Linked DNA regions of Labrys monachus. The protein of the gene in region 2 interacts with the protein of the main gene of each other region in a pairwise test. Links are inferred from orthologs where the notes say so. Each region holds a gene or a part of one and is shown on either strand. Other genes may lie near its edges.

Evidence for each region.
Region 1: the proteins of J3R73_RS00050 (region 2) and J3R73_RS03165 interact in binary tests that used the Escherichia coli proteins (3 or more experiments, as listed by UniProt). The link is inferred for Labrys monachus from one-to-one orthologs.

The regions. Positions count from the first base shown.
Region 1 is NZ_JAUSVK010000001.1:719,232-734,322, forward strand. Bases 1-2,971 are described here. They hold J3R73_RS03165 (sulfate/molybdate ABC transporter ATP-binding protein), read right to left. Parts: upstream 2,059-2,971; coding sequence 943-2,058; downstream 1-942. Other genes in these bases: J3R73_RS03160 (bile acid:sodium symporter family protein), read right to left, coding at 1-790; cysW (sulfate ABC transporter permease subunit CysW), read right to left, coding at 2,070-2,971; cysT (sulfate ABC transporter permease subunit CysT), read right to left, coding at 2,965-2,971. In the rest of the region: more of cysW, read right to left, coding at 2,972-2,972; more of cysT, read right to left, coding at 2,972-3,825; J3R73_RS03180 (sulfate ABC transporter substrate-binding protein), read right to left, coding at 3,978-5,015; peptidoglycan-associated lipoprotein Pal, read left to right, coding at 5,337-5,864; Holliday junction branch migration DNA helicase RuvB, read right to left, coding at 6,309-7,379; Holliday junction branch migration protein RuvA, read right to left, coding at 7,376-7,993; J3R73_RS03200 (isocitrate lyase/PEP mutase family protein), read right to left, coding at 8,043-8,861; crossover junction endodeoxyribonuclease RuvC, read right to left, coding at 9,019-9,528; J3R73_RS03210 (YebC/PmpR family DNA-binding transcriptional regulator), read right to left, coding at 9,528-10,274; J3R73_RS03215 (TIGR00282 family metallophosphoesterase), read right to left, coding at 10,497-11,315; J3R73_RS03220 (5-formyltetrahydrofolate cyclo-ligase), read right to left, coding at 11,317-11,895; J3R73_RS03230 (S1/P1 nuclease), read right to left, coding at 12,194-13,027; J3R73_RS03235 (T6SS phospholipase effector Tle1-like catalytic domain-containing protein), read left to right, coding at 13,253-14,773; J3R73_RS03240 (cell division protein ZapA), read right to left, coding at 14,948-15,091. UniProt on the Escherichia coli protein: Part of the ABC transporter complex CysAWTP involved in sulfate/thiosulfate import. Responsible for energy coupling to the transport system.
Region 2 is NZ_JAUSVK010000001.1:2,659-17,577, forward strand. Bases 5,361-8,159 are described here. They hold J3R73_RS00050 (glutamate-5-semialdehyde dehydrogenase), read right to left. Parts: upstream 7,506-8,159; coding sequence 6,216-7,505; downstream 5,361-6,215. Other genes in these bases: J3R73_RS00040 (FUSC family protein), read left to right, coding at 5,361-5,437; J3R73_RS00045 (transcriptional repressor), read right to left, coding at 5,537-6,067; J3R73_RS00055 (DHA2 family efflux MFS transporter permease subunit), read right to left, coding at 7,638-8,159. Outside these bases: J3R73_RS00020 (septation protein A), read right to left, coding at 1-530; signal recognition particle-docking protein FtsY, read right to left, coding at 534-1,772; J3R73_RS00030 (RluA family pseudouridine synthase), read left to right, coding at 1,854-2,612; ispG (flavodoxin-dependent (E)-4-hydroxy-3-methylbut-2-enyl-diphosphate synthase), read right to left, coding at 2,895-4,148; more of J3R73_RS00040, read left to right, coding at 4,316-5,360; more of J3R73_RS00055, read right to left, coding at 8,160-9,221; J3R73_RS00060 (HlyD family secretion protein), read right to left, coding at 9,465-10,763; J3R73_RS00065 (TetR/AcrR family transcriptional regulator), read left to right, coding at 10,964-11,596; J3R73_RS00070 (hypothetical protein), read right to left, coding at 11,722-12,000; J3R73_RS00075 (trimethylamine methyltransferase family protein), read right to left, coding at 12,132-13,694; J3R73_RS00080 (MFS transporter), read right to left, coding at 13,807-14,919. UniProt on the Escherichia coli protein: Catalyzes the NADPH-dependent reduction of L-glutamate 5-phosphate into L-glutamate 5-semialdehyde and phosphate. The product spontaneously undergoes cyclization to form 1-pyrroline-5-carboxylate.

The DNA.
Region 1 (15,091 bases), 710 kb from region 2 along the record:
TGGTGATCTCGTCTTCCTTGGCGAAGCCGAGCCAGCGGCTGCCATAGGTGGTCACCAGCAGGACCAGCGCCAGCAGCAGCGCGTTGACCACCGCCACGACGACGAGCGATCCCACGGAGTTCTGCCGCCACAGCCCGGTGACGACCGCCTCGCTGAAGGCGAGATAGACCACCATCAGGATCGAGCCGCGATCGACCAGCGAGAGGACGCTGCGGTGGCGGCGGACGAAATTGCCGATCCAGGGCTGCAGCACCTGCCCGAGCACGAAGGGCAGGAAGAGCTGCAGCAGGATCGTCGTCAGCACCGAGGCGGAAAAGCCGACGCCGCGGGCGCTGAACAGGATGCCGGCAAGGATCGGCGTGAGGAAGATGCCGAAAATATTGGAGCCGGAGGCCGCGCAGACGGCGGCAGGCACATTGCCGCCGGCGATCGAGGTGAAGGCGATCGAGGACTGCACCGTCGAGGGCAGGATGCACAGGAACAGGATGCCGCTCGCCATCGCCGGCGTCAGCACGGACGCGAGACCGTGGTCGATCGCCAGGCCGAGCAGCGGAAACAGCACGAAGGTCGAGAGGACGATGGTGATGTGCAGGCGCCAATGGGAGAGGCCGGCGAGGGCGGTCTCGCGCGAAAGGCGCGCGCCGTGCAGGAAGAACAGCAGGGCGATGGCGGCATTGACGAGATAGCCGAAGAATTCGGCGGCCATGCCCTGGATCGGCAGGAAGCTCGCCAGGGTGACGGTCGCGACCAGCGCCAATGTGAAATTGTCGGGGCGTATGCGAGAGAACAAGATCGATCCGTATGAAAAGAGCGCTGTCGATGTCGAAAAACGGCACCGGCGATCATTCCACGTCCGGGCCCGGCATCATAGCCGATTTTCGCACAGGCGGCATCGCATGGATGCAGGGCGGCCCTGCCCGAGGCGCAGGGCGCGTCTCCGCGTCAGGCCCGGTGGAAGGCGCTGGGCCTGACGATCACGGGCTCCTTGGCGGAACTGCGAAAATAACGGGCCTCGCCCGAGGCGGCGAAGACCGTGGCGTTCAGGATCCTGAGGCCGACCGGCTTGTTGTTGAGCTCGCTGCTGCGCAGGCTCGGCAGGTCGGCTTCGACGATGGTGCGCTGCGCCCCGAGCGCGACTTCGAGCCGCCGCGTGGCGCCGACGCGGCGCTGCGCCACCACGAGCCCGTTCAGCGTGGTCGGGACCGGTTCCACCGGCGCCACGTCGTGCGGGCGCACGAACAGGCTGGCTGGACCGTCGGGCAGGCCCTCGGCGTCGAAGGGCAGGGTCGAGCCCTCGAACAGGATGCGTCCGGCCGAGAGGATGACGGGCACGCGGCTCGATTCGCCGATGAAGCCGAAGACGAAGGGCGAGGCCGGGTGGTCGTAGATCTCGTCGGGCACGCCGAGCTGGTCGATCCGTCCCTTGTCGAGCACGGCGATGCGGTCCGACAGTTCGAGTGCCTCGTCCTGGTCGTGGGTGACGAAGATGGTGGTGTGGCCGGTCCTATCGTGGATGGTGCGCAGCCAGCTGCGCAGGTCCTTGCGCACCTTGGCATCGAGCGCGCCGAAGGGCTCGTCCAGCAGCAGCACCTTGGGTTCGACGGCTAGGGCGCGGGCGAGCGCCACGCGCTGGCGCTGGCCGCCGGAGAGCTGGGCGGGGAAGCGCGTGCCGAAGCTGCCGAGCTGGACGAGGTCGAGCAGGTCGGCGACCCGCTTCACGATCTCGGCCTCGGGCGGCCGCTGGGCGCGCTTGCGCACGCGCAGGCCGTAGGCGATGTTGTCGGCGACGGACAGGTGCCGGAACAGCGCATAATGCTGGAACACGAAGCCGACACGCCGCTGCTGCACGCTCATCCGGGCGGTGTCCTCCTCGCCGAAGAACACCGTGCCGCCGCTCGGCTGCTCGAGGCCGGCGATGATGCGCAGGAGCGTCGTCTTGCCGGAGCCGGAGGGGCCCAGCAGGCCGAGCAGCTCGCCCGAGCGGATGTCGATGTCGACGCCGTGCAGCGCCGGGGAGACGCCGTAATTCTTGGTGAGGCCGGTAACGCGGATGTCCATGGCGGTCTCCGTCAATGTTTATGGCTGCGCGCCAGCTCGTCGCCGTAGCGCCATTCGAGCAGCGTCTTGGCGACGAGGGTGACGAGGGCGAGCAAGGCGAGGAGGGACGCGACCGAGAAGGCCGCGGCGGTGTCGCCGCCCTCGTTGAGGATCTGGATATGCAGCGGCATGGTGTTGGTGCCGCCGATGATGTGGCCGGACACCACGGAGACGGCGCCGAACTCGCCCATGGCCCGCGCATTGCACAACAGGACGCCGTAGAGCAGGCCCCAGCGTATGTTGGGTATGGTGACCGTCCAGAACATCTTCAGCGGCGAGGCGCCGAGGGTGAGGGCGGCTTCCTCGTCCGATTTGCCCTGCGCTTCCATCACGGGAATGAGCTCGCGGGCGACGAAGGGGAAGGTCACGAAGAGGGTGGCGAGCACGATGCCCGGCACCGCGAAGATGATCGGGATGCGGTGCGCGGCGAGGAAGGGGCCGAAAACGCCCTGCGCGCCGAACAGCAGCACGAAGACGAGGCCGGCGACGACGGGCGAAACCGAGAAGGGCAGGTCGATCAGCGTCGTCAGCAGGCTCTTTCCCTTGAAGTCGAACTTCGCCACCGCCCAGGCGGCGACGATGCCGAAGACGATGTTGAGGGGAACCGCGATGGCCGCGACGAGCAGTGTCATCATCACGGCGTCGAGCGTGTCGGGGTCCTCCAGCGCCTGGAGATAGGTCGCCACGCCGTATTGGAACGCTTCGTAGAAGACGTCGAGCAGCGGCATCACCAGGAACAGCGCCAGGAAGACGAGCGCGATGCCGGTGAGGAGCCAGCGGAACCAGCGTGCTTCCGTGGTGACGTTGTGCTCGCGCGAGACCGGCGGATCCCGGTAGAGCTCGATGGCGAGTTCGGAGGCGGCAGGTCTAGACATGGCCCATCCTCTTGCGGCTCCAGGCCTGGATCAGGTTGATCACCAGCAGCATGACGAAGGATATGGCCAGCATGATGATGGCGATGGCCGTCGCCTGCGCATATTTGTTCTGCTCCAGTTCCTGCACGATCAAAGACGGCACGATCTCGGAGCGGTAGGGCAGATTGTCCGAAATGAAGATCACCGACCCGTATTCGCCGATCGCCCGGGCGAAGGCGAGCGCGAAGCCGGTGAGGATGGCGGGAACCAGCGGCGGCAGCACGACCCGCGTCACCGTCTGCAGCCGCGAGGCGCCAAGCGTGGCGGATGCCTCCTCGATCTCGCTGTCGAGCTCCCCGAGCACCGGCTGCAGCGTGCGCACCACGAAGGGCAGACCGATGAAGACGAGCGCGATGAAGATGCCGATCGGCGAATAGGCGATCTTGATGCCGAAGGGCGCGAAGAACTGCCCGAGCCAGCCATTGGGCGCGTAGAGGCTGCTGAGGGCCAGCCCCGCCACCGCGGTCGGCAGCGCGAAGGGCAGGTCGACTGCGGCGTCGACCAGGCGCTTGCCGGTGAAGTCGTAGCGCGCCAGGACCCAGGCGACCACCGTGCCGAAGACGACGTTGACGATCGCCGCCAGGAAGGAGATCCCGAAGGTGACGCGCAGCGCCGCGGTCACGCGCGGATCGACGCCGACCGCCACGATGCCGGACAGGCCGAGCGTGCCCGCCTTCAGGATCAGAGCGGCCAGCGGGATCAGCACGAGGAGGCTGAGATAGAGGATGGTGTAGCCCATGGTCAGGCCGAAGCCCGGCAGGGCACTGGGCTTGACGAAGGCGTCTCTCCATCTCCCTGTCGATGCCGAAGTCATGGTCGAAGCCATCGATGATGCCTGTCTTTGGTGTCGCTTACGGTCGAAATCCCCTGGCCCTTCGCAGGGCAGGGGATTTCGGTGTTTTCCGGGCCGCCCGGCTGCGAGGACGGAGCGGCATCAGCCCTTGGGGACGTCAGCGCTTGAGGACGTCAGCCCTTGGGCTTGTAGATCTGGTCGAAGACGCCGCCATCGCCGAAATGCTTGGGCTGCGCCGTCTTCCAGCCGCCATAGACGGGATCGTCGATGTTCAGCAGCTTGAGCTTGGGAAAGCGCTTGAGGTCGGCCGGATCGGCGGCCGCCTCGTCGATCGGGCGATAATAGTCGTGGGCGATGATCTTCTGGGCCGCCGGCGTGTAGAGGAACTGCAGATAGGCCTCGGCCTCCTTGCGGGTTCCCTTCGCGTCGACATTGCCGTCGACGACCGCGACCGGCGGCTGCGCCAGGATCGAGATCGAGGGCACCACGATCTCGAACTTGTCGGCGCCGAACTCGTCGAGGGTCAGGAACGCTTCGTTCTCCCAGGCGATCAGCACGTCGCCGGTGGCGCGCTGGGCAAAAGTGAGGGTCGAGCCGCGGGCCCCCGAATCGAGCACCGCGACATTGTGGTAGAGCGCGGCGATGAAATCGCGCGTCTTGGCCTCGTCGCCGCCGAACTTCTCATGGGCATAGCCCCAGGCCGCCAGATAGTTCCAGCGCGCGCCGCCGCCCGACTTCGGATTGGCGGTGATCACGGAAACGCCGGGCTTGACGAGGTCGTCCCAGTCCTTGATGCCCTTGGGGTTGCCCTTGCGCACCACGAGCACGATCGTCGAGGTATAGGGCGAGGAGCCGTGCGGCAGGCGGCTCTGCCAGTTCTCGGGGATCTTCTTGGTCTGGGCGGCGATGGCGTCGATGTCGCCGGAGAGGGCGAGCGTCACCACATCGGCGTCGAGGCCGTCGATGACGGCGCGGGCCTGCTTGCCGGAGCCGCCATGGGACTGCCGGATGGTGACATCCTCGCCGGTCTTGGCCTTCCAGTCGGCCGCGAAGGCCTTGTTGATGTCCTTGTAGAGTTCGCGCGTCGGATCGTAGCTCACGTTGAGCAGTCCGGCTGCATGGGCTCCGAACGTCATCCACAGCACGAAGCCGAGGGCGACGAGGACGGCGGCCGTATCCCGGAGGCGGGCGAGGCTGAGAGGCTTTGTCATGACGGGACCCGAAATCAACATTGGGCTATCGTCTACTAAATCAATCGACATTGTCAATGTGTGAAACGCGGCAATCCGCAGAAAAACGATGTGTGACATTTCTGCATCGGTATGCCCTAATCGCCCGGCAGCGGACCAAGGCCACCTTTGTGCCAGAATCCGGCAGCACTCCGTTAACCATAGAATCAGGTCGCTCGCGGTTGAGTGCTGTTGCCGGGCCGCCACACACTGAAAAACTCTGCGAACAGGGTTTCCAGAACGTTCGATTAACCGAGTGCCACTATGGCTGAATCACCAATTTCGACCGGAGGAGTAACCGGAATGATGACGTCCCTTCGCGCAGTCCATGGACTGCGTTTCGCTGCCGCGATCGCCTGTGTCCTCGCCCTGGCGGCCTGTAAGAGCAGTTCGAGCACCGCCGACGGCAGCATGGGCGGCGCGGGCGGCGGCTACGGCGCCGGCGGCGCGGCGAGCCCCGGCAGCCAGCAGGACTTCGTGGTCAATGTCGGCGACCGCGTGTTCTTCGAGCAGGATCAGTCCGATCTCACGGGCCAGGCCCAGGCCACGCTCGGCAAGCAGGCCCAGTGGCTGCGCGCCTATCCGCGCTACACCGTGACGATCGAGGGCCATGCCGACGAACGCGGTACGCGCGAATATAATTTCGGCCTCGGTGCCCGCCGTGCCCAGGCCGCCTTCGACTATCTGCGGTCGCAGGGCATCGCCGCCTCGCGCATGCGCACGATCTCCTACGGCAAGGAACGGCCGGTCGCCACCTGCGACGACAATTCCTGCTGGTCGCAGAACCGTCGCGCCGTCACGGTGCTCAACGGTGCGGGCGGCAACTCGTAAACGTCTTCCCTGGGACCGCAGGCTTCCAGCCTGCTCTTGAAAACGGGTGCTTGCCGGAAAGAGCAGGCGAGACGCCCATATGCGCTGACATAACGGAAATACCCGCCTTCTCCCGGTTCGGGACACCGCATTTCCTTTGGAAATGCTTGGGGTCCCGGCAGGGGGATGAGGGTCTAAACTTCAACGCAGATAGCTCAATAGTCGCGCTGGAATTGCACAAGTCCAGACCCTCATCCGGCGCTTCGCGCCACCCCCAGCATTTCCGCAGGAAATGCGAAGTCCCGCATGGGAGAAGGAAAATCGCGCTATTGTCGGCAAAGTTAGCGCATATGGGCGAGATGCCTGCGGTCCCGGGATCTCCACTCTATTCGTCGCCGGCGAGGCCGTCACGGTGCTCAACGGCGCGGGCGGCAACGCGCAAGCGTCTTCCCCAGAGTCTCTCTTCTATTCGTCGTCGGCGAAAAGCTGCATCTGGGGTGCGGCCGAGGGCACGGCGAGGCCCTGATGCCGGAAGGCATGGGGCGTCAGCACGCGCCCGCGCGGCGTGCGCTGGAGGAAGCCCTGCTGGATCAGATAGGGCTCGATGATGTCCTCGATGGCGTCGCGGGGTTCCGAGAGCGCGGCGGCGATGGTCTCGATCCCCACCGGGCCGCCGCCGAAGCTCATGGCGATCAGGCGCAGATAGCGGTTGTCCATGGCGTCGAGCCCGGCTTCGTCGACCTCGAGGGCCCGCAGCGCCTTGTCGGCAACGGCGCGGGTGATGGTATCGGCGCCGAGGACCGAGGCGAAGTCGCGCACGCGGCGGAGCAGGCGGCCGGCGATGCGCGGCGTGCCGCGCGCGCGCCGGGCGATCTCGTTGGCGCCGTCCTCGCTGATCGGCGCGCCCAGCACCCGGCCGCCGCGTTTGACGATCAGTTCCAGCTCTTCCACCGTGTAGAATTGCAGCCGCACCGGGATGCCGAAGCGGTCGCGCAGCGGCGTCGTCAGCAGTCCCGCGCGCGTGGTCGCCCCCACCAGCGTGAACTTGGCGAGGTCGATGCGCACCGAGCGCGCCGCCGGCCCCTCGCCGATGATGAGGTCGAGCTGGAAATCCTCCATCGCGGGGTAGAGGATCTCCTCGACCGCGGGATTGAGGCGGTGGATCTCGTCGATGAAGAGCACGTCGCGCTCTTCCAGATTGGTGAGCAAAGCGGCGAGGTCGCCCGCCTTGGCGATCACCGGGCCCGAGGTCGCGCGGAAATTGACGCCGAGCTCGCGCGAGACGATCTGGGCCAGCGTCGTCTTGCCCAGGCCCGGCGGGCCGACGAAGAGGACATGGTCGAGTGCGTCGCCGCGCCCCCGCGCCGCTTCGATGAAGACCGAGAGGTTGGCGCGCGCCTGCGCCTGGCCGACGAATTCGGACAGGTTCTGCGGCCGCAGCGTGGAATCGGCGACATCCTCCTCGCGGGTGTCGCCCGTGACGAGGCGGCCCGATTTCGGCGCCTCGCCGCCTGTCGTCCGGCGCGTCGGCTTCATCGCGACAATTCCTTCAGGCCGAGGCGGATGAGCTTGGCGGTCTCGGCATCCTCACCGGCCTCGCGCAGGGCCGCGGCGACGGCAGCCGAGGCCTGGATCTGGGCATAGCCGAGATTGACCAGCGCCGACACCGCGTCGCTCGCCGGCCCCGGCGCGCTCCTCTCGCCGATGCCGCCCTGCAGGGCGATGACGTCGGAGGCGACGCCGCCGAAGGAGGGCACCTTGTCCTTCAGCTCGGTGACGATGCGCTGGGCGACCTTGGGCCCGACGCCGGGCGCGCGCGCCACCGCAGCCTTGTCGCCGAGCGCGATGGCGGAAGCGAGGTCCCCCGGCTTGAAGGTCGAGAGGATGGCGAGCGCCACCTTGGTGCCGATGCCCTGCACGGTCTGCAGCAGGCGGAACCAGTCCCGTTCGAGATCGCCGGCGAAGCCGAACAGGCGGATCTGGTCCTCCCGGACATAGGTCTCGATGGCGAGCATGGCGGCTTCTCCGGCGGCGGGGAGGGCGGCGAGCGTGCGGCTCGAGCAGAACACCATATAGCCCACGCCCTGCACGTCGAGGATCACCCAGTCCTCGCCATAGCTGTCGACGATGCCGCGCAATTTGCCGATCATGGAACCCTCCCGGTCCTCTCTATCGTCTTGCGGCGATTCGTCCGCGCGCTCATGTCCGGAACAGCGCGCCGAGTTCGGCGAACGTCATGGCGTCCGCCATATAGGTCAGGCGGCCCCGGCCGCGGAATTCCAGCGCGGCGCGCCGCAGGGCGCCGAAGGCGGCGCGGGCGAAGGAGCCGCCGATGCTGACGCGCTTCACCCCGACGGCGGCGAGATCGGCGACGGCGAAGTCCTGGCCCGCGACGCTGGCGAGGACATTGACCGGCCTGTCCACCGAGGCGACCAGGCTGCGGATCTCCTCGATCGTCGTCAGGCCGGGCGCGTAGAGCACGTCGGCGCCCGCCTCCTGATAGGCCTGCAGGCGGCGGATCGTGTCGGCGAGGTCGCGCCGGCCGTGCAGGAAATTCTCGCAGCGGGCGGTCAGGACGAAGGCGCCGCTGCGGGCGGCCTCGGCAGCGGCCGCGATCCGCTCGACGGCATGGCCGAGCTCGTAGATGGGCGTATCGGCCCGCCCGGTCGCGTCCTCGATCGAGCCGCCGGCGAGACCCGCCGCCATGGCCGCCAGAATGGTGCGCCGGCAGTCCGCGGGCGCGTCGCCGAAGCCGTTTTCGAGGTCGGCATTGACCGGCAGATCCGTCGCGGCGGAGATCGCCGCGCCGTTGGAGAGCGTTTCCTCGCCCGTCACCGCGCCCTCGCCGTCAACCTTGCCGAGGGCGAAGGCGAGGCCGGCGCTGGTGGTGGCGATCGCCTCGAAGCCGAGCGAGGCGATGAGCTTGGCCGTTCCGCCGTCCCAGGCGTTCGGCAGCAGGAACATCCCCTCGCGCCGGTGAAGCTCCGCGAATTCCGCCGCGCGCTGCGCCTGTGACATCGACCTCTCCCATCATTCATGATTTGTTCTAGGCAAGGACGGCGCGGGCCGCAAGGATTTTCCGGGCGGATGCGGCGCAGGGCCGGCGATGCCGGGATGGCTTGAGGAAGAGGCCGGCGGGACGCCGGCGGTCCCGGGGAGGGGCTCCGGAGGCCGCTCATTTCAGGGAGGCGAGCAGGGCCCGGCTGGTGCGGTGATGGGCATGGGTGATGGCGATGGCGAGCGCGTCGGCGGCGTCGTCGGATTTCGGGTCGGCCTTGGGCAGCAGCACCTTGATCATCACCCGGATCTGCTTCTTGTCGGCATGGCCGGAACCGACGACGGTCTTCTTCACCAGATTGGGCGCGTATTCGCTGACGAGCAGGCCGGCCTGCGCCGGCACCAGCATGGCGATGCCGCGCGCCTGGCCGAGCTTGAGCGTCGCGCCGGCGTCCTTGTTGACGAAGGTCTGCTCCACCGCCGCTTCGTCCGGGGTGAAGCTCGCCAGCACCTCGGTCAGCCCGCGATGCAGGGCCAGCAGGCGATGGGCGAGCTCCTCCTTCTCGTCGGACAGCACGGTGCCGCAGGCCACGAAGCTCAGGCGGTTGCCCAAGGCCTCGATCACGCCCCATCCCGTCCGGCGCAGGCCCGGATCGACGCCGAGGATACGGAGGGGAATCGTCGACATCAGGCCCCGAGCTTGGCCATCAGCGCCGGCGAGACTTCGAAATTGGCATAGACGTTCTGGACGTCGTCGTGATCGTCGAGCGTGTCGACCAGCTTGAGGAGCCGCTCGCCCGTCTCGTCGTCGACGGCGATCGCCGTCTGCGGACGCCAGACCAGGCCGGACTTGCGCGCCTCGCCGAAGCGCTCCTCCAGCGCCTTGACGACATCGGCGAGGTTTTCGGCGGCGCAGATGAATTCATGGCCGCTCTCCGAGGAGATGCAATCGTCGGCGCCCGCTTCGAGCGCGGCTTCGAGCATCTCGTCGGGCGTGCCCTTGTCGGCGTCGTATTCGACGAGGCCGACGCGGTCGAACATGAAGGAGACGGCGCCGGTCTCGGCGAGGTTGCCGCCGGCCTTGGTGAAGTAGGAGCGTACATCCGAGGCGGTGCGGTTGCGGTTGTCGGTCAGGGCTTCGACGATCAGCGCGACGCCGCCGGGGCCATAGCCCTCATAGCGGATCTCGTCGTAATTCTCGCTGTCGGCGCCTGAAGCCTTCTTGATCGCGCGGTCGATATTGTCCTTGGGCATGTTTTCGGCGCGGGCGGCGAGGACGGCGGCACGCAGGCGCGCATTCATGTTCGGATCGGGCACGCCGAGCTTGGCCGCCACGGTGATCTCGCGCGCCAGCTTGGAGAAGAGCTTGGAGCGCTTGGCGTCCTGCTTGCCCTTGCGGTGCATGATGTTGGCGAACTGCGAATGACCTGCCATTTGTTCTTGTCCTTCGTTAATCGGGTCCTGAACTCGATAGGGGAGTCGGATGATTTGTGGCGCGGCTTATAGAAGCGAACGCCGGAAAAATCCATCGCGGCCGATATTTTCGCGGTGCGGGGCGGGAGGCTCTGCATGGGTGGGCGGGTCCCGAACCGCCCTCTCGACACGTGCGATGCTTCCGGAAGGGGCCGGTCGGGGGACCGGCCCACCAAAATCGCGTCACCAGAAGTCGGGCACTGCCTGGGACAGCCGTCCGCCGACGCGCACCGGCGCGATGCGGATGGCGAGGCCGGTCCGGTCGTCGGTCTCGACAGCGATGCCGGAGAGGGTGGCCTCGCCGGTGGCCGGTTCCAGGCGCAGGCCCGGCGTCTTCTGGACGAAGCGGCGCACCGGCTCTTCCTTGTCCATGCCGAGCACGCTGTCGTAATCCCCGCACATGCCGGCATCCGACATATAGGCGGTGCCGTGATTGAGGATCTGGTGGTCGGCGGTCGGCACATGGGTGTGGGTGCCGACGACGAGGCTGGCGCGGCCGTCGGCGAAATGGCCGAGCGCCTGCTTCTCGCTGGTCGCCTCGGCATGCACGTCGACGATGACCGCATCGGCGCCGAGGCCGAGCGGGCAGGCGGCAAGCTCGCGCTCCAGCGCGGCGAAGGGATCGTCGAGCGCATCCATGTAGATGCGGCCCATGACCTGGACGACGAGCAGGCGGGCGCCGCTCCGCGTCTCGATCAGGGTGGCGCCGCGCCCCGGCGTGCCCTTGGGATAATTGGCGGGGCGCAGCAGGCGCGGCGCCCTTTCGATGAAGACGAGCGCCTCGCGCTGGTCGAAGGAGTGGTTGCCGAGCGTCACCACATCGGCGCCGGCCGCCATGATATCGTCGTAGATCGCTTCCGTCAGCCCGAAGCCGCCGGCGGCGTTCTCGCCGTTGATGACGACGGCGTCGAGCTTCCAGGCCTGGCGCAGGCCCGGCAGGCGGTCGGCCACGGCATTGCGCCCCGAGCGGCCGACGATGTCGCCGAGAAAGAGCAGGCGCATGTCAGGCGCCCGCCACGGCGATGATCTCGGCCTCGGTCGCGATGGCGTCGAGCGGAACGTCGTGATGTTCGGCCGGCAGGTCCTCGGTCTCCTGGCAGGCGAAGGCGTAGCCGAGCGCGAAGACGGGATGGCGGGCGCGCAGCATCGGGATGGTGCGGTCGTAGAAGCCGGCGCCGTAGCCGATGCGATAGCCGCGCCGGTCGAAGGCGACCGGCGGCACCAGAAGGACCTGCGGATAGACTTCCGGCGCATCCGGCGAGGGCTCGGGAATGTTCATGCGCCCTTGCACCAGCGGATCGCCCGGGGCCCAGGCGCGGAAGACCAGGGGCTGGCCGAATTTCGGCGTGGCGGGCAGGGCCAGCCTGCGTCCGCCGGCCGCCAGGCGGCGGGCGACCTCGCCGGGATGGATCTCGTCGCGGAAGGCTTCGTAGAGGCCGACGATGCCGGTCGTGCCGGAGAGGCGCTCGAAGGCGCGTGCCGCGGCCTTCGCCGTTGCTTCGTGCCGGGCGGGCCCGCGCAACTCGGCGCGCGCTGCCATCGCCTTCCGGCGAAGCTCGGTCTTCTGGTCGGTGGAGGCCATGATCACGCGGGGAAGGAAAATGAGGAGCGGGCCACCTCGGCCGTTGGACTGTTCGATCCCGGGTGCCTACTAATGTAGGTGGGCGCCGTAATGTCCAAGCCCACGGGCAGGGACAGTGACAGCTCCCTTGGGAGTCGTATGGCCCCGGGGATTGATGTGTCCTGACGCACCAGGCAGCACCGCCTAATGATAATAGGGCTGCGCCGCCCCAAGCGCCAGAGGTCGGCGAAGATTTAGCAGGCTCATGAAAACGGACGTCCGGCGTGCGAAGGGCCGCGAAGCGGCGGGCTTCCCCTGTCTACGGCCCCAGCAGCTTGTTCAACAGGGCGGCGAGGCGAAGACCGCCGGTTGCGAGCTGCTTGTCGAGAACCGGCTCGGCCGCCTTCTGATAGTCAGGACCAAGCGCGATCGGCGCTTTCGAACCGGCCCGTGAAGACGGAGGCGTCAGAGCATAGACGCCCTGGGCGACGATGTGACATTCGTCGATCCATGCCTTCGCAAAGTCCTGGTCGGTCCGAGGGCTCGGCAAGGTCGGCAAGACCTTGCTGTCGAGGTCGTCCGCATACCCACCCCACCCGTAAGCCCGCGCATTGACCAGGCTCTCGTCCCAGACCGCGTGCAGGTTGGTTGGCAGGATGGGAAGCTCCTTTCCGTCAGGGCCATTGATCCTGAGAAAGACGTCGACGTTGTTGGCTCCCCCATCGCCGTTGCGCTCGCTGCAGTGGAACGGCTGGGTCGAGTCGCCGACGAGGTGAATCACCATGAGCAGCGCCTTTCGTCGGTCGGCGTCGCTGCGCTTGATATCGGCAAGAAGGCTGCTCTGGTCTCGCAGCGCCGACACGAGGCAGCTGCCCTTGCAGTCGTCCTCGGAATAGCCCGGCTTGGCGATGTCGATATCGACGTAATGCCACGGCTTGGTGCCCGTGCCGGCCGGCGTGTTCTTGAAGTCGTCGGCCCAGCTCGCAACGCCGGCCATCGACGACGGGCCGATCAGCTTTTGTACGGCGGCGGCGGCCTGCGGGTTCAGATGATGCTGCGCTATTTCTGCAACGATCGAATGTCCTCGATCGCCCCAAGCATTTGCGGAGCCGATCGACGCCAGAGCCATCGCCGATGCCAGAAAAAAAGCCATTCTCTTTTTCATATCGATTTTCTCCCCACCCTTTAAAATTTTAAAACGACGAAAGTATCTTTAATATAAATAAAATAACATAATATAACGATTTTATATATGTTTTAATTACAAGAAAATCGATATATTCAAGAGATCGACATTATCATTGCCTCTTGTGAAAGGCAAGTTCGCAATGTAGTGTTTCGTCATGATCCGTCAGTCCCTCGATCCGAGTGGTGCGCGATGAAGAATCTGATCGTATGTTGCGATGGAACATGGAATACGCCGGACGAGAAGGATAACGGCCTTCCTTCACCGACAAATGTCGTCAAGATCTACAATTCAATCGAGAACAATGACGATCAGATAATGTATTACCATCCCGGCGTCGGCACCGGAAGCAGCTGGTGGGACCATCTGGTCGGCGGCGGAACCGGCGAAGGATTGGATCAGAATACGAAAAGCGCCTATGCTTGGCTTTCCAGGCACTATCGTGCCGGCGATAACATCTTTCTATTCGGCTTCAGCCGTGGCGCCTATACGGTCCGCAGCCTCGGCGGCCTGATCGCACATTGCGGCCTTCTGGATCTCGGTGACGCCGGGGTCGACGCACCGACAGGCTGGGCGAGGGTCGCGGACGTCTTCGACGCGTACAGGAACAAGGTGCCATACAAGAATATTCGCGGCTACGAGTTCCACAACGTCCGTCCGGGCGAAGCCGTCGAGGATTCCACGGCGATTCACTTCATCGGCGTCTGGGACACGGTCGGAGCCCTGGGCATACCCGAGGATCTCGCCTTTCTCGGATTGTTCGACAATGCCGAGAAATACCGTTTCCACAACACGGACCTCAGTCCCATCGTTGCGCATGGCCGCCATGCCGTGGCGCTGGATGAAAGAAGGGCGAGCTTCGCTCCGACGCTTTGGTCGAATATCGGTTCCGGACAGGATATCGAACAAATCTGGTTTCCGGGATCGCATGGCGATGTCGGCGGGGGCTATCTGCAGAGCGAGCTCTCCGACAGGGCGCTGAAATGGATGATCAAGGAGGCGTCGGATTGCGGCCTCCAAATTCATGCCGGCGTCGAGGATCAACTCAGGTCGGACCCTCTCGGGATCGTGCACGATTCATGCGATGGAATTTTCAAGTTTCTGAAGACGAAGCCGCGATCCACCCCATTGCTGCAGACAGAGAGCGCCGATCTCGACGAGTCCGCCCGCATCCGCTGGGGCACGCCGGTCCTGCGCCAGGGGCGCTATTGGCGGACGATCGTGCTTCAGCCCGGCCAGTCGGCCACCTGTGACATCTTCGCCCGGGAACGCTGGAATGCGACGGGCCTCTTCCTGGAAGGCGGCAAGGCGTACCGCTTTGCGGCGACGGGCGAATGGATGGATCAGGAGGACAAATTCTCTCCGGCGGGCAAGGAGCCCAGCGGCTTTCATTTCGGCGACGTCGCCCGGTTGGCGTCGAGCGTCCTGGGCTCGCTCGAGACGGACTACAAACTGCTGACCCGGCGAGGGAACGTGGATTTCTGGTGGACACGCCGAGATGACGGCCGGCCCTGGTTCGCGCTGATGGGGTTCGTGGCCAACGCGGTGACCGCACCCGATTCCAATCTCGCAGCCGGCGAGACCTTCTTCATCGGCGACGGCACCTCCTTCGCGCCCAGGAGCAGCGGCTATCTCTACGGTTTCGCCAATGATGCCTGGCAGGCCTATGACAACAATCGCGGCAGTGTCTCGTTGACTGTGACGATGGTGTAGGGGGGTGCTGAGCGGACACCGATCTAGATGGCGCTCCGCTCTTGCCTGACGGACGCCGGCTGGTATTCGCCGGTGAGCGGCGGTGCCGCGACATGGCACCGCCCGGATGAACCGAGAAATCCCCTTGCGGCGCCGATTCACAGCTCCGCGGCGGCCTCCCGAAGGGCGGCCCGGTCAGACCCCGGTGCGCGAGAGGGCGTCGACGAGCTTCTCCACGCGGTTGGCGGCCTCGTCGAGGGCCTGGGTGACGCGGGCCTGCGTCTCCTCCTCGCGCTGCAGGACGCCGGCGCGATCGTTGCGCAGCTCGTCGAGGTCATG
Region 2 (14,919 bases):
AACTCGCTGGAGAAATTCCGCCACACCACTTCGTTGAGCACGGCGAGGAAGAGGAAGAACAGGCCCCAGTTCAGCGTCAGCTTGCGCCAGCCCTCGGGCTTGAGGTCGAAGGCGGCATCGAGGACGTAGCGGATCAGCGGCCGGCCGAAATAGAGCCCGCCCAGCAGGATGACCCCGAACAGCGTGTTGACGATGGTCGGCTTCATCTTGATGAAGACGTCGTTCTGCAGCCACAGCGTCAGCGTGCCGAAGACGAGCACGAAGATGCCGGAGATCAGCGGCATGATCGGGACGTGGCGCATCACGACGAGCCCCACCACCAAAGCGAGGATCGTCACCGGCACGAAGACGGCCGTCGCCGTGAAGACGTTGCCGCTGGGGCCTTCGAACATCGCCGCCGGCAGCACGCGCTCGACCAGGGGGTTGAAGAGCCCCGGCCGCACATTGGCGATGAAGAACAGGCCGAGCGGCCCCATCTCGAACAGGAACTTCAAGAGGGGGTTGACCTTGCGGCGCGGCGCGGTTGCCATGGTTCACTCCATCCCGGCAATGGCGCGGGAGAAATCCCGGGCAGAAAAGGGTTCGAGGTCGTCGATGCCTTCGCCGACACCGATATAGTGGACGGGAAGGCCGAATTTCGCGGCGAGCGCCACGAGGATGCCGCCGCGCGCCGTGCCGTCGAGCTTGGTCATGACGAGGCCGGTGACGCCGGCGATCCGCCCGAAGATCTCGGCCTGCGAAATCGCGTTCTGGCCGACGGTGGCGTCGAGGACGAGCAGCACGGCATGGGGGGCGGTGGCGTCGATCTTGCGGATCACCCGCACCACCTTGGCCAGTTCGTCCATCAGCAGCGTCTTGTTCTGCAGCCGGCCGGCGGTGTCGATCAGCAGCACGTCGGAGCCGTTGTCCTGCGCCGCCTTGAGGGCGTCGAAGGCGAGGCCCGAGGCATCCGAGCCCTGGGCGCGGGCGATGACCGGCGAGCGCGTCCGCTCGCCCCAGACCTTGAGCTGCTCGATCGCCGCCGCGCGGAAGGTGTCGCCGGCAGCCAGCGTCACCTTGAGGCCCTGGCCGGTGAATTTGGCGGCGAGCTTGCCGATCGTCGTCGTCTTGCCGGAGCCGTTGACGCCGACCATCAGCATCACGAAGGGGTGCCTGCTGCGGTCGATCTCCAGCGGCCTGGCGACCGGCGTCAGGATCGCCTCGACCTCGCTCGCCAGCACGCGATACACTTCATCCGGCGAGATCTGGCGGTCGAACCGGCCCTTGCCGATGGCGGCGGCGATGCGGGCGGCGACGTCGACGCCGAGGTCGGCCTGGATCAGGACGTCCTCGATCTCCTCGATCGTCGTGGCGTCGAGCTTGCGCTTGAGGACGATGTCGCTGAGGCCCCGGCTGATGGCGGAGGAGGAGCGGGAAAGCCCTTCCTTCAGCCGGCGCCACCAGGATTTCTTCTCCTCCGCGGGGGGCGGGACGGACAGGAGCGGCTCGGGTGCCGCAGGCTCCGGCTCCGGAAGCGGAGCTGGCAACGGGGCAGGTTCGGGCTCGACCCTACCCTCCTCCTCGGCCTCCTCGGCGGGCGTCCGGGCGGGAGTGATCAGTTCGGCGGCGAGCAGCGGCACGGCTTCGATGAGAGCGTCGGGCAGCGCATCCGGCTTCTCATCGCCGGGAAGGGGCTTGTCCTCCTCCGCCGGCGGCTCGGCCTGCGGCGCGGTGGCGCCGCGTCCGAACAGCCGGGAGAAAAAGCCGGGCTTCTGCTTGTCGCTTTCGGTCATCAGATCCGTTTGCCATCAAAAAGTGGTCGCATGGTGGAGGAATCTCTAGCCGAGTGTGGCGGTTCACGATAGCGCTAAGCGATGATATCGATCGATTTGACCGCAAGGCTGCTGCACCGCGACGCGCTGATCCTCATCCTGGACAAGCCCGCCGGCCTGCCCGTCCATGCCGGGCCGAAGGGCGGCGCCAACCTCACCGCCATGCTCGACCAGCTGCGCTTCGGCCTGCCGAAGCCGCCGGAACTGGCGCATCGGCTCGACAAGGACACGTCCGGCTGCCTGATCCTCGGCCGCCATGCCAGGCCGCTGCGCACCCTCAACGAGCTCTTCGCCAAGGGTGGCGTGGAGAAGACCTACTGGGCCGTGGTCGAGGGCGGTCCGGCCGAGGATGTCGGCCTGATCGACATGCCGATCGCCCGCCGCTCCCCCGAACGCGGCTGGTGGATGAAGCCGGCCGAGGACGGCCTGCCGGCGCAGACCGATTTTCGCGTGCTCGGCCGGGGAGACGGGCTGACCTGGCTGGAGCTCAAGCCGCGCACCGGCCGCACGCATCAATTGCGCCTGCATTGCGCCGCTTCGGGCTTTCCGATCGTCGGGGACCCGATCTACGGCTCGGCGCCGCGCGAGGGCGGCCCGGTCCTGCACCTGCATGCTCGCGCAGTGACGGTGCCGATCCTGCCGAAGAAGCCGCCGGTCACCGCCGAAGCGCCGCCGCCGGACCATATGCAGGCGCGGCTGGCCATGCTGGGCTATGACGGCCCGATCAGCCCGACGCCGCCGGAACTGATCAGGCCTGTGGTGGTGGAGCAACCGACGGTGCGGCGCGGGCTGCGGAAATAGCCCCTGGGACCGCAGGCGTCTCGCCCATATGCGCTAACTTTGCCGACAATAGCGCGATTTTCCTTCTCCCATGCGGGACTTCGCATTTCCTGCGGAAATGCTGGGGGTGGCGCGAAGCGCCGGATGAGGGTCTGGACTTCTGCAATTCTAGCGCGACTATTGAGCTATCTGCGTTGACGTTTAGACCCTCATCCCCCTACCGGGACCTTCTCCCGAACCGGGAGAAGGCGGGTATTTCTGTTATGTTAGCGCATATGGGCTGGAATCCTGCGGTCCCGGGGATCATTCCGCTGCCGGGCGGACGCCGAAGCGGTTGTCGATATAGTCGATCACCATCTTCTTGAAATCGTCGGCGATCGCGGGCCCGCGCAGGGTCGCGGCCTTGTGGCCGTCGACGAAGACGGGGGCCGTCGGCGTCTCGCCGGTGCCGGGCAGGGAAATGCCGATATCGGCATGCTTGGATTCGCCGGGGCCGTTGACGATGCAGCCCATCACCGCGACCTTGAGAGTCTCGACGCCGGGATAGCGGGTCTTCCATGCGGGCATCGAGTCGATGATGAAGCCCTGGATGCTCTGGGCGAGTTCCTGGAACACCGTCGAGGTGGTGCGTCCGCAGCCCGGGCAGGCGGCGACGAGCGGCACGAAGGTGCGGATGCCCATCACCTGCAGGATTTCCTGGCTGACCTTGACCTCCTGCGTGCGGTCGCCGCCCGGCTCCGGCGTCAGCGACACGCGGATGGTGTCGCCGATGCCGGCCTGCAGCAGCGGCGACAGCGCCGCGGCGGAGGCGACGATGCCCTTGGAACCCATGCCGGCCTCGGTGAGGCCGAGATGCAGGGCATAGTCGGAGCGGCTCGCCATCTCGCTGTAGACGGCGATGAGGTCCTGCACGGCCGAGACCTTGGCCGAGATGATGATCTTCGACTTGGGCAGGCCCATCTCGACGGCGCGGTCGGCCGACAGCAGCGCCGACTGCACCAGCGCCTCCCATGTCACGGTGCGGGCGTCGACGGGAGCCTCGCTCCTGGCGTTCTGGTCCATCAGGTGGGTCAGCAATTCCTGGTCGAGCGAGCCCCAATTGGCGCCGATGCGCACCGGCTTGCCATAGCGGATGGCGGTTTCGATGATGGCGCCGAACTGCCGGTCCTTCTTGTCCTTGAAGCCGACATTGCCGGGATTGATGCGATATTTGTCGAGGGCCTCGGCGCAGGCCGGATGATCGGCGAGCAATTTATGGCCGATATAGTGGAAGTCGCCGATCAGCGGCGTGGTGATGCCGACCCGCATCAGCCTTTCCTTGATGCGCGGCACCGCGGCGGCCGCCTCGTCGCGGTCGACGGTGATGCGGACGAGTTCCGATCCCGCCCGCGCCAGCGCCGCGACCTGGCGCACCGTGCCGTCGACATCGGCGGTATCGGTGTTGGTCATCGACTGCACGACGATGGGGGCACCGCCGCCGACAAGCACGCCGCCGACATCGACGGGAACGGTCTGACGGCGGGACTTCAGGCCAAAGCTCGCATAGGAAGGGATCATCGGGCACCGCAAGAAGTGTTTCGTCGCTGAAATGGACCTGCGCGACCATAGCGTCAACGACTGTCTTGATCGAGCATGGACATAATGTTTGGCGGCAGTCGGGCCGACCGATAGGGTATCGCCAAAGCCTGATACGATGGCATGACCAATTGTCGCGCAGGATCACCATGGGGCGTCCCTTCGGCCGAGTTACCGCTTCGAGCATCGCCGCCTTGCTCGCGTCGAAGCGATCCGAACTCATCCTCGTGCTGCGGGTGACCGTCGCCTCGGCCCTTGCCTTCGTCGCCGACCGGCTGGTGGGCCTGTCGCAGGGGACCTGGGCGGTGATCACCGCCATCATCGTCATGCAGGCGAGCCTCGGCGGTTCGGTCAAGGCGGCGATGGACCGGATGGCCGGCACGCTGGTAGGGGCGATCTGGGGCGCGGCGATCTCGCTCCTGGTGCCGCATCACGGCGATCTCGAGACCGGCATCGCCATCGTCGTGGCCGTGGCGCCGACCGCCCTCTTCGCCGCGCTCAGCCCGAGCTTCCGGGTGGCGCCGATCACCGCGCTCATCGTGCTGGTGCCGTCGGGCGGCACGGCGCTCAGCCCGCTCGCCTATGCCTTCGACCGCGTCGGCGAGATCCTGCTCGGCATCATCGCCGGCGTCGGCGTCGCCCTGTTCGTCCTGCCGGCCCGCGCCCAGAACCTGATGCTGCTGTCGGCGGCCAGGATCGCCGAGCTCAACGCCGACCTGCTCGCCGCCCTGATCACGGCGCTGATGGAAGGGCAGGGGCGGCCGGACGTCGCCTCGATCCACGCCCGCATCCGCGCCAGCCTGAAGCAGATGGACGCGGCCGTCGACGAAGCGGCCCGCGAGCGCAAGACGCATCTCAGCGACCATGTCGACCCCGAGCCCGTTGCCCGGACGCTGTATCGCGTGCGGCACGACCTCGTCATCATCGGCCGCGCCAGCGCGACGGAGCTGCCGCTCGCCGTCAAGCCGGCGCTGGAGGATCCACTGCTCGGCGTGCGCGACGCGGCGATCGCCATGCTGAGGGGAACCGCGACGGCGCTGCGCGCCGCGACGCCGCCGCCGGACCTCGCCGCCTTCGACGCCAGCCTCGCCATCTATGTCGCGGCCATGGATGCGCTGCGGGCCGGCGGCGTCATCCGGCGGATGGAGAGCGAGGAGGTCGGGCGGATCTATGCGCTGCGCTTCGGCTTCGAGCAGCTCGGCCTCGACCTCAGGGACTTGTCCGAGCGCGGCCGCGAACTGGTGGAGAAGGGGCGCCCGGCGGACCTGTGACGGTTCCCGTGAAATCCGTATGAGACGGCAGCCATGTGAGCTTCGCGTCGGCGGACGGATTCGCTTCCCTCGCCGGGGGTGACGGGACGGGGGATCGGACTATGCCGCGGCCGTCGCCCGGCAATGGGCGCAGATGCCGGCGATCTCGATGACCTGGCCGCGGGGCTGGAAGCCGATGCGGCCGGCAGCGTCCGCGAGGGCCAGCCCGACCGCAGCCGATTCGGCCTCGCCGACGGTGCCGCAGCTTTCGCAGATGAGAAACATCACGACGCCGCCGTCCTTGTGGTCATGCGCGCAGGCGATGAAGGCGTTGCGGCTCTCGATGCGATGGGCGAAGCCCTGTTCGAGCAGGAAGTCGAGCGCACGATAGACGGTGATCGGCGCAGGACGCTTGCCGTCGGCATCCTCCAGCCTCTCGATCAACTCATAGGCGCCGATGGGCTGGTGCGTCGCCGCCAGCGCCTGCAGGACCTGGCGGCGGATCGGCGTCAGGCGGACGCCGCGGGCGGTGCTCAGCGCCTCGGCCCGCGCCAGCACCGCCTCGGCACAATGGCTGTGATCGTGGCCGGGTGCGGCAAACACAGGCGCATGATCGTGCCCGGCATGCTCGTGGGACTGGCGGTGCGCCATGCGATCCTCATCAGGCTGTTGCCCGATATGTAACAACGTTACACGGGTTTTGCCAGATCGGGACCGTCGGCGTCTCGTCGGCCTCTGAAACCGCGGCGCTCGTCGAAGGGCCGACGAGACGTCGGCGGTCCCGGGCGCGAGGCTCGGCCTACGGCCTCGTCGTGCCCTGGCCGCGCACGCGGTATTTGAAGGAGCAGAGCTGCTCGGTGCCGACGGGCCCGCGCGCATGCATGCGGCCGGTGGCGATGCCGATCTCGCCGCCGAAGCCGAATTCGCCGCCGTCCGCGAACTGCGTCGAGGCGTTGTGCAGCACGATGGCGGAGTCGACCTCGGCGAGGAAGCGGTCCGCTGCCGCCTGGTCGTCGGTGATGATCGCGTCGGTGTGGTGGGAGCCGTAGCGCTCGATATGGGCGATCGCCGCGTCGAGGCCGGACACCACCTTCACCGAAATGATGGCGTCGAGATATTCCGTCGCCCAGTCCTTGTCGTCGGCCGGCTTGACATGGGGATCGACGGCGAGGGTGCGGGCGTCGCCGCGCACTTCGCAGCCGGCCTCGATCAGCGCCTTGACCAGAGGCTTGAGATGGGTAGGGGCGACGGCCTGGTCGACCAGCAGCGTCTCGGTCGAGCCGCACACGCCGGTGCGGCGCATCTTGGCGTTCACGACGACCGGAATCGCCATGGCGAGCGAGGCGCCGGCATGGACATAGGTGTGGTTGAGGCCGTCGAGATGGGCGAAGACCGGGACGCGCGCCTCGGCCTGCACGCGCGCGACGAGGTTCTTGCCGCCGCGCGGCACCAGCACGTCGATAGCGCCCTCCAGGCCTGCGAGCATGGCGCCGACCGCGCTGCGTTCGGCGGTCGGCACCATCTGGATGGCGGCTTCCGGCAGGCCGGCGGCGTGGAGGCCGATGCGCAGGGCCTTGGCGATCTCGCTGCAGGTGCGGAAGCTTTCCGACCCGCCGCGCAGGATCGAGGCGTTGCCGGCCTTGAGGCAGAGCGCGCCGGCATCGGCATAGACATTGGGGCGGCTCTCGAAGATGACGCCGACGACGCCGAGCGGCGTGGCGACGCGTTCGAATTCGAGGCCGTTCGGCTGCCGCCAATGGGCGAGGACCCGGCCGACCGGATCGGGCAGCGCGGCGATGTCGCGGATCGCCTGCGCCATGGCGCCGACGCGCTTCTCGTTCAGCGTCAGCCGGTCGAGGAAGGAAGGCGGCTGGCCCTTCGCCGTCGCGTCCGCGACGTCGAGCGCGTTGGCGGCGAGGATGGCGTGCTCGGCGGCGAGGATGGCCTTGGCCATCGCTTCGAGCGCCGCGTTCTTCGTCGCAGCCGGCGTGAGCGCAAGGGTCCGCGCGGCCGAGCGCGCGGCCAGGCCCAGTTTGCGCATGACGGCGATGACGTTGCCGTCGTCCATTCCCCGGTTTTCATCGGGCATGGGCTCACCCATTCGGTTCAGACAATCCGCTGACGTGGTTAGGCCGTGTCGGGGCCCGATGCAAGACAAGGGCGGAAAAATGCGGGGATTCCGCCGGGAAAGCGGGCCGGGACCGCCCGCCGCCATGCCGCATCAATGCCCGCCGCCGCCGCCCCCGCCGGCGAGCTGCGGCTTCTTGACGAAGAAGATGGCGAGGCTGAGCCCGCAGAACAGGATCGTCATCATCAGGAAGACGTCGGAGAAGCTCATCACCACCGCCTCGCGCCGCATCAGGCCGACCATCTTGGAGATGGTCATCGCGTCGGCGGCGGATCCGAAGTCCAGGAAGCCCTGCTTCATGGTGTCATAGGTCGCCAGCGCGCCGTCCCGGCCCCAGTTGGCGGCCTCGCGAAGGCGCTCGAGGTGGAGGTCCTCGCGCTTGTTCAGCAGCGTGTTGATCACCGCCAGGCCGATGGCGCCGCCGAGATTGCGCATCAGGTTGAACAGGCCGGAGGCGTTCTTGATGCGTGACGGCGGCAGGGTGCCGAGCGCGATGTTGGAGATCGGCACCATGCACATCATCAGCGACACGCCGCGCAGGATCTGGGGGATGAGGATCTCCCAGAAATCCCAGTCATGGGTGATGCCGCTCATGATCCAGGTGCCGGCGCCGAAGCCGAGCAGCCCGCCGACGATCATGAAGCGGGGATCGACGAAGCGGCTGAGATTGCCGGCCACCGGCGCGGTGAAGAACATGCACAGGCCGGTGACGAACATCGTCTCGCCGATCATCCTCGAATCATAGCCGCGCACATTGCTCAGATAGACCGGAAACAGATAGGTCAGCCCGTAAAGGCCGATGCCGAGCACGAAGGAGAACAGCGATCCCGAGCTGAAGTTGGAATCGGAGAAGGCGTAGAGATCGACGATCGGCTGCCTGGCGGTGAGGACGCGGGCGAAGAAGACGATGCCGCCGGCCGCGGACAGCAGCGTCATGACCAGGACGGGCGTGTCCTCGAACCAGTCGTGGTTGGGGCCCTCCTCCAGCGCATATTCCATGGCGCCGAGGAAGACGGCCATCGAGATCAGGCCGGTCCAGTCGAAATTGTCGAGCAGCGACAGGTCCGGCTTGTCGAAATCGACCAGGATGAACGTCATGATCGAGACGATGATGCCGGGGATGACGTTGATGAAGAACAGCCAGTGCCAGGAGAGCGCGTCGGTCAGGATGCCGCCGACGGTCGGGCCGATGGTCGGGGCGAGCGTGGCGACGAGGCCGATCATCGGCGAGACGATGGCCTGCTTGGACCGGGGAAACACGGTGAAGGCGGCCGCGAACACCGTCGGGATCATGCCGCCGCCGATGAAGCCCTGCAGCGCGCGGTAGACGATCATCTCGTTGATGTTGGTCGCCGTGCCGCACATGAAGCTCATGATGGTGAAGCCGGCGCAGGAGACGGCGAAGACGTAGCGCGTCGAGAACACGCGGGAGAGGAAGCCCGACAGCGGGATCATCACCACCTCGGCCACGAGGTAGGAGGTCTGCACCCAGGGGATCTCGTCCCCCGACGCGCCGAGGCCGGCCTGGATCTGCGGCAGCGAGGCCGAGACGACCTGGATGTCGAGAATGGCCATGAACATGCCGAACACCATCGCCAGGAAGGCGATCAGCTTGGCCTTGTCGATGGTGTCGCGGGCGGCCGGGGCGGCCGGGGCGGCGGTTGTCGCGGTGGCCATGGCAGCCTCCCCTGGCGCGGACGTCCGTCCGCTCTGGAAATGTCGGGCTCGAAGAGGCGGGCAGGACGCCCCGCGCTGACTGAGTCCGCCATCGGAGGGGCGATCACCGATCGACCTCTTCCTTCCCGGCAGACTCGGCGATTCCAGGAGGGGCGATCGGATGATCGCCCCTCCCTCGTCACGCCTTATCTGGCAAAGTCAGCGCATGGGGGCAGGATGTCAGCGCTCGATGTGGTTCCGTCGTCAGTTCTTCGGCGTCGTCCGGCTGTCGACGCTGACCACGACCGACATGCCCGGCAGCAGCTTGCCGCTGGTGGCGGCATCGGCCGGCACGTCGATGCGGACGGGCACGCGCTGCGTGATCTTGGTGAAGTTGCCGGTGGCGTTCTCGGGCGGCAGCAGGCTGAACATCGAGCCCGACGCCGGCGAGAACTTGCCGACGACGCCCTCGAAGGTCTTGCCGTCGATGGCGTCGACCGAGATCTCGACCTTCTGGCCCGGCGCCAGCGGCCCGAGCTGGGTCTCCTTGAAGTTGGCGGCGACATAGATGCTCGCCAGCGGCACGAGCGCCATCAGCCGCGAGCCGGGCGAGACATATTGGCCGGGCTGGGCGGCGCGATTGCCGACGATGCCGTCGGTCGGCGCCCGCACCACGGTGGCGTCGAGGTCGTTCTGCGCGCGGGCGACGGCGACGTCGAGTTCCTCGGCCGTGTGCTCGGCCTCGATCTTCTGGGCCTTGACGACGGCCATGTTCGCCTGGGCCGCGGTGAGCGCCGCCTTGGCGCTGGCGACGGAGGCCTGCGCATTGGCGACGGCCGCCTTGGCGGTGTTCACGCCGGCAGCGGCGCGGTCACGGTCGGCGGTGGCCTGGTCGAGATTGGCCTTGGAACCGAAATTCTGGGTCTCCAGCGCCTTGGCACGGGCGAAGGCCGCATCGGAGCGCACGACTTCCGCCTTGGCCGAATCGACGCCGGCATTGGCTGAATCGACGCCGGCCTGCGCCGACTGCACGCCGGCTACGGCGCTGTCGATAGCCGCCTGCTGCGCGGTGATCTGCTGGGCGATGCGCTCGATGGTGGCGGTCTGCGTGGCGCGCTTGGCCTTCGCCGAGGCGAGGGCGGTCCGGTAGTCGGTGTCGTCGAGCCGGACGAGCACGTCGCCGGCCTTGACGCTGTCGCCGTCCTGCACCGGCACGCTCTGGACATAGCCGGAGACCTTGATGCCCAGTGTCGCCATGTCCGCCTGCACATAGGCGTCGTCGGTGTCGACGAGGAAGCGGCCATTGGTCCACCAGTCATAGCCGTACCAGCCGCCGCCGCCGAGCGCGGCGAGCAGCAGGACAGGCAGGACGATCCGGGCGCGGGAGCGCTTCCTGGCCGGCGCCGCGGGAGCCGCGACCGCGGCCGCCGGCGTGGGCGCGCCCTCCGCCTTCTTCGCAGCCGGCGCTTCGGACGCCGGCGCGTCCGGGCGCTGGCGGTCCATCTTGACCACGTTGGTGGCCTCGGTGCTGCCTGTTGCGGGCTGTTCGCGAACAGAGTCCATCGGTTCCTCCAGCGAGCACGGCCCCTCAGGCCGGCGCGTGCCATGTGACGCATCCTCGGACGCGCAAAACCCCCCGAACGCTCGCCAAAAGCGAAATCGAACCGAACGGTTTAGTCATGGAGCTTGACTATCACGACTCCCTGCAGTAGGCAACCCGAAACCGAACCGTTCGGTCACCCATTTGTGCGAGGAGCTGCGAGATGCGCGCCAACGCCGCCGTCGAACCCGTCGTCGACAATGCCAAGCGCCGGCAGATCCTGGACGGCGCCCGCACGGTGTTCCTGCTGCACGGCTTCGAAGGCGCCAGCATGAACGACATCGCCAGGGAAGCGGGGGTTTCGAAGGGCACGCTCTATGTCTATTTCGAAAGCAAGGAGCGTCTCTTCTCGGTGATCGTCGACGAGGAGCGTGCCATCCATGTCGAAGGCATCTTCGATTTCGATCACGACAATGCCGATATCGAAGGCGTGTTGACGCGCATCGCGACCGAGATCACCACCTTCCTGTCCCAGCCGCGCATCATCTCGGCGATGCGGGCGGTGATGGGCATCGTCGAGCGCATGCCGGATCTCGGCGTGCAATTCTACGAGCGCGGGCCGTGCTATTCGCGCAACCACCTGGCGGCCTATCTCGACACCCGCGTGGCGGCGGGGCAGCTCGACATTCCCGACACCCAGCTGGCGGCCGCCCAGTTCCTGGAAATGGCCAATGCGCCGGTGGTCAAGCCGATGTTCTTCATGGCGAACAATGTGCCGCCGACCCGCGAGCGCGTGCGCGAGGTCGTCGCCTCCGCCGTCCGCGTGTTCATGGCCGGATATAGCGTGAAGCAGTAGGCTCGCGTGGCCGGCGGCCGCCGCTCCATGCCGCTTCCACAATGCAGGAAAGGCTCCGCAGCAGAGCGGAGCCTCGGGTCTTCATGCAGTCTTGCGGGCTGGCGACCGGTGATCGCCCTGCCTCCTCAGTAGCAGATGCGGACGCGTTCCCAATGCCAGCCGTAATAGTCGGCGACGCGGCGGCGCTCGATATGGCAGCTGCGGTAATAGACCGGGGCGGCCTCGTAATAATCCGAATTCTCATAGGCGGCGCCGGCGAGCACGCCGCCGAGCAGGCCGAGGCCGGCGCCGGCCGCGAAGGCGCCGTGATTGCCGTAGCGGGCTTCGGCGGAACCGGTGGTGGCGACAGCCGCGCCGGCCAGGGAGGCGGCAACCAGGACACCGGTCAGGATCTTCTTCAACATCGTCGTCTTCCTCTCGCTGGATCTGCGCGGCTTGCGCTCGATCGATGGGAAGATCATGGCCGAGGCCGGAAGGACCTGCCGTGCGAAACGGCACGAGGGTGGTTTGGAGCGCGGATGTCCGCGCTCCGGGATCAGTAGCTCGCGTCGGGCATCGAGGCCTTCTTGCGCTCGATGAAGTCGCGCAGCGCCTCGTCGATGCCGGGATCGATCGCCGGGGCCTCGTAGTCGGCCAGCGTCTTCTTCCAGATCTTGTTGGCGCGCTGGGCGGCGTCCTGCCGGCCTTCGGCTTCCCACTGTTCCACCGAATTGTTGTCGGCGACGGTGGAGCGATAGAAGGCGGTCTCGAAATTGGCCTGGGTGTGGGCGCAGCCGAGGAAATGGCCGCCCGGCTCGACCTGATGGAAGGCGTCCATCGCCTGGCCGTTCTCGGACATGTCGACGCCCTTGGCGAGCACATGCATGGCGCCGAGCTGGTCGAAATCCATGACGAACTTCTCGTAGGAGGCCGACAGCCCGCCTTCGAGCCAGCCGGCGGCGTGCAGCACGAAATTGGCGCCGCCGAACAAGGTCGGCAGCAGCGTCTGCGCGCTCTCATAGGCGGCCTGGGCGTCCGGGATCTTGGAGGCGCACAGCGAGCCGCCCGAGCGGAAGGGCAGCTTCATGCGGCGGGCGAGCTGGCCGGCGCCGTAGATGGCGAGCGCGGCTTCCGGCGTGCCGAAGGTAGGCGCGCCCGACTGCATCGACAGGGTGGAGACGAAGGTGCCGAAGATCGCCGGCGCGCCGGGGCGCACCAGCTGAAGGAAGGAGATGCCGGCCAGCACCTCGGCCAGCACCTGCGTCAGCGTGCCCGCCACCGTCACCGGGCTCATGGCGCCCGACAGGATGAAGGGGGTGATGATGCAGGCCTGGTTGTTCTGAGCGTAGATGTCGGCGGCGCCGAGCATGGTGTTGTCCCACACCATCGGCGAATTGGCGTTGATCAGGCTGGTGCAGACGGTGTTCTGCTGAATATAGTCGGCGCCGAACAGGATCTTGGCCATGTCGACGGTGTCCTGCGCGCGTTCCGGCGCGGTGACCGAGCCCATGAACGGCTTGTCGGACAGCCGCATATGCGCATAGACCATTTCGAGATGGCGCTTGTTGACGGGAAGGTCGACCGGCTCGCACACCGTGCCGCCCGAATGGTGGATATAGGGGTTGGCATAGGCCATCTTCACGAAATTGCGGAAATCCTCGATCGTGCCGTAGCGGCGGCCCTTGTCGAGATCGTGCACGAAGGGCGAGCCGTAATTGGGCGCGAACACCGTGGCGTTGCCGCCGATCTGCACGTTGCGCTCGGGATTGCGCGCATGCTGGATATATTGCGAGGGCGCTGTCGAGATCAGCTTGCGGGCGAGGCCGCGCGGGAAGCGCACGCGCTCGCCCTTGATGTCGGCGCCGGCGCCCCTGAGCAGTTCGAGGGCGCGCGGATAGTCGCGGAACTCGATGCCGATCTCTTCGAGCAGCGTCTCCGCATTGTGCTCGATGATCTGCATCGCCTCCTCGGAGAGGACCTCGGTCAGCGGCAGGTTGCGGCTGATATAGGGGATGGAGACGCCGCTGCGCTGGACGCGCGCCGCGCGCCGGGCATCGCGCCCGCGCCGGCCGGCGGGCGCTTCGGTTTGCGTGATGAGGCCGTCTGCTGCGTCCGACATGGCGTTCTCCCGACGATGATCGGCCTGTCATAGGGGAGAGCGCCGCCGGCTCGCCGCCCAAGCCCGCCGCCGATTTGCTGGAAAGCGACGCGGGTGGCGGAGCGAGGACAGGTCAGCGCGGCGGGGAGGGCCGCGGCCGTGTCTCCGGCAGCGCCAGGAGGACGAGCAGAAAGCCGGCGGCGGCGATGCAGGCGAGCATGCGGAAGGCGGCATAGCTGCCGAAATCGTCGGCGACGAAGCCCGCGAGCGTGGTGCTGATCGAGGCGCCGATGCCCATGGCGCAGCCGACGGCGCCCTGGGCCAGATTGAAATGGCCGCCGGCATGGGCGACGTCCACGATGATCAGCGGCACGAGCACGCCGAGGGCCGCCGCCGACAGGCCGTCGAGGATCTGGACCACCACCAGGATTTCGGGATTGCTCACCATCGAGAAGAGCACGCCGCGCACGAGCAGCGCGGCAAAGCCGAGCAGCAGAGGCAGGCGGCGCCCCCAGCGCTGCGCCGCCCGGCCGACGAAGGGCGACAGCACCGTGACGGTGAATTGCGGCACGATCATCGCCGCCGCGACCATCACCGTCGCCGCCTCGCGCGAGCGCATGGTCAGCACGCTCGCCGCCAAAGGCAGCATGGCGGCATTGGCGAGATGGAACATCATGACGCAGGCCGCGAAGATGAGGAGCGCCCGGTTGCGGGCGAGCTCGATGAAGCCGGCGACGAGATTGCTTCGGCCCTCGGCGGCCGCGATCGCCGCCGGCGAGGGCGCGATCTCCTCGGCGCGGATGCGCGACAGCGCATAGAGGGCCGGCAGCGCCATGGCGGCAGCGAGAAAGAACACCGCGTGGCTCGACAGATAATAGCCCGCCACGCCCATCGCGGCAGCGGCGATGCCGGTGCCGGCCGAGGCGAAGGAGGCATTGCGGCCGAGCCTTGCGCCGATATGCTCCGTCCGCGAGACCCGCACGCTGAGCGAGACGATGGCGAGGCCGAGCACGCTGCTCGCCGCCGCATGCACGACGCGGGACAGCAGCACCACGGGAAACAGCGGCCAGGCGGCGAAGGCGAACGCGCAGACGGCGATCAGCGCCAGCGAAACGGCGCTCGCCGCCCGCACCGAGCGGACCCGGTCGACGAGGATGCCGAGGGGGATCTGGCCGACGAGGCTGACGAGGCCGCCGATGGTGAGGATGAGGCCGATATCGACCTGCGTCCATTTCTGCGTGGTCAG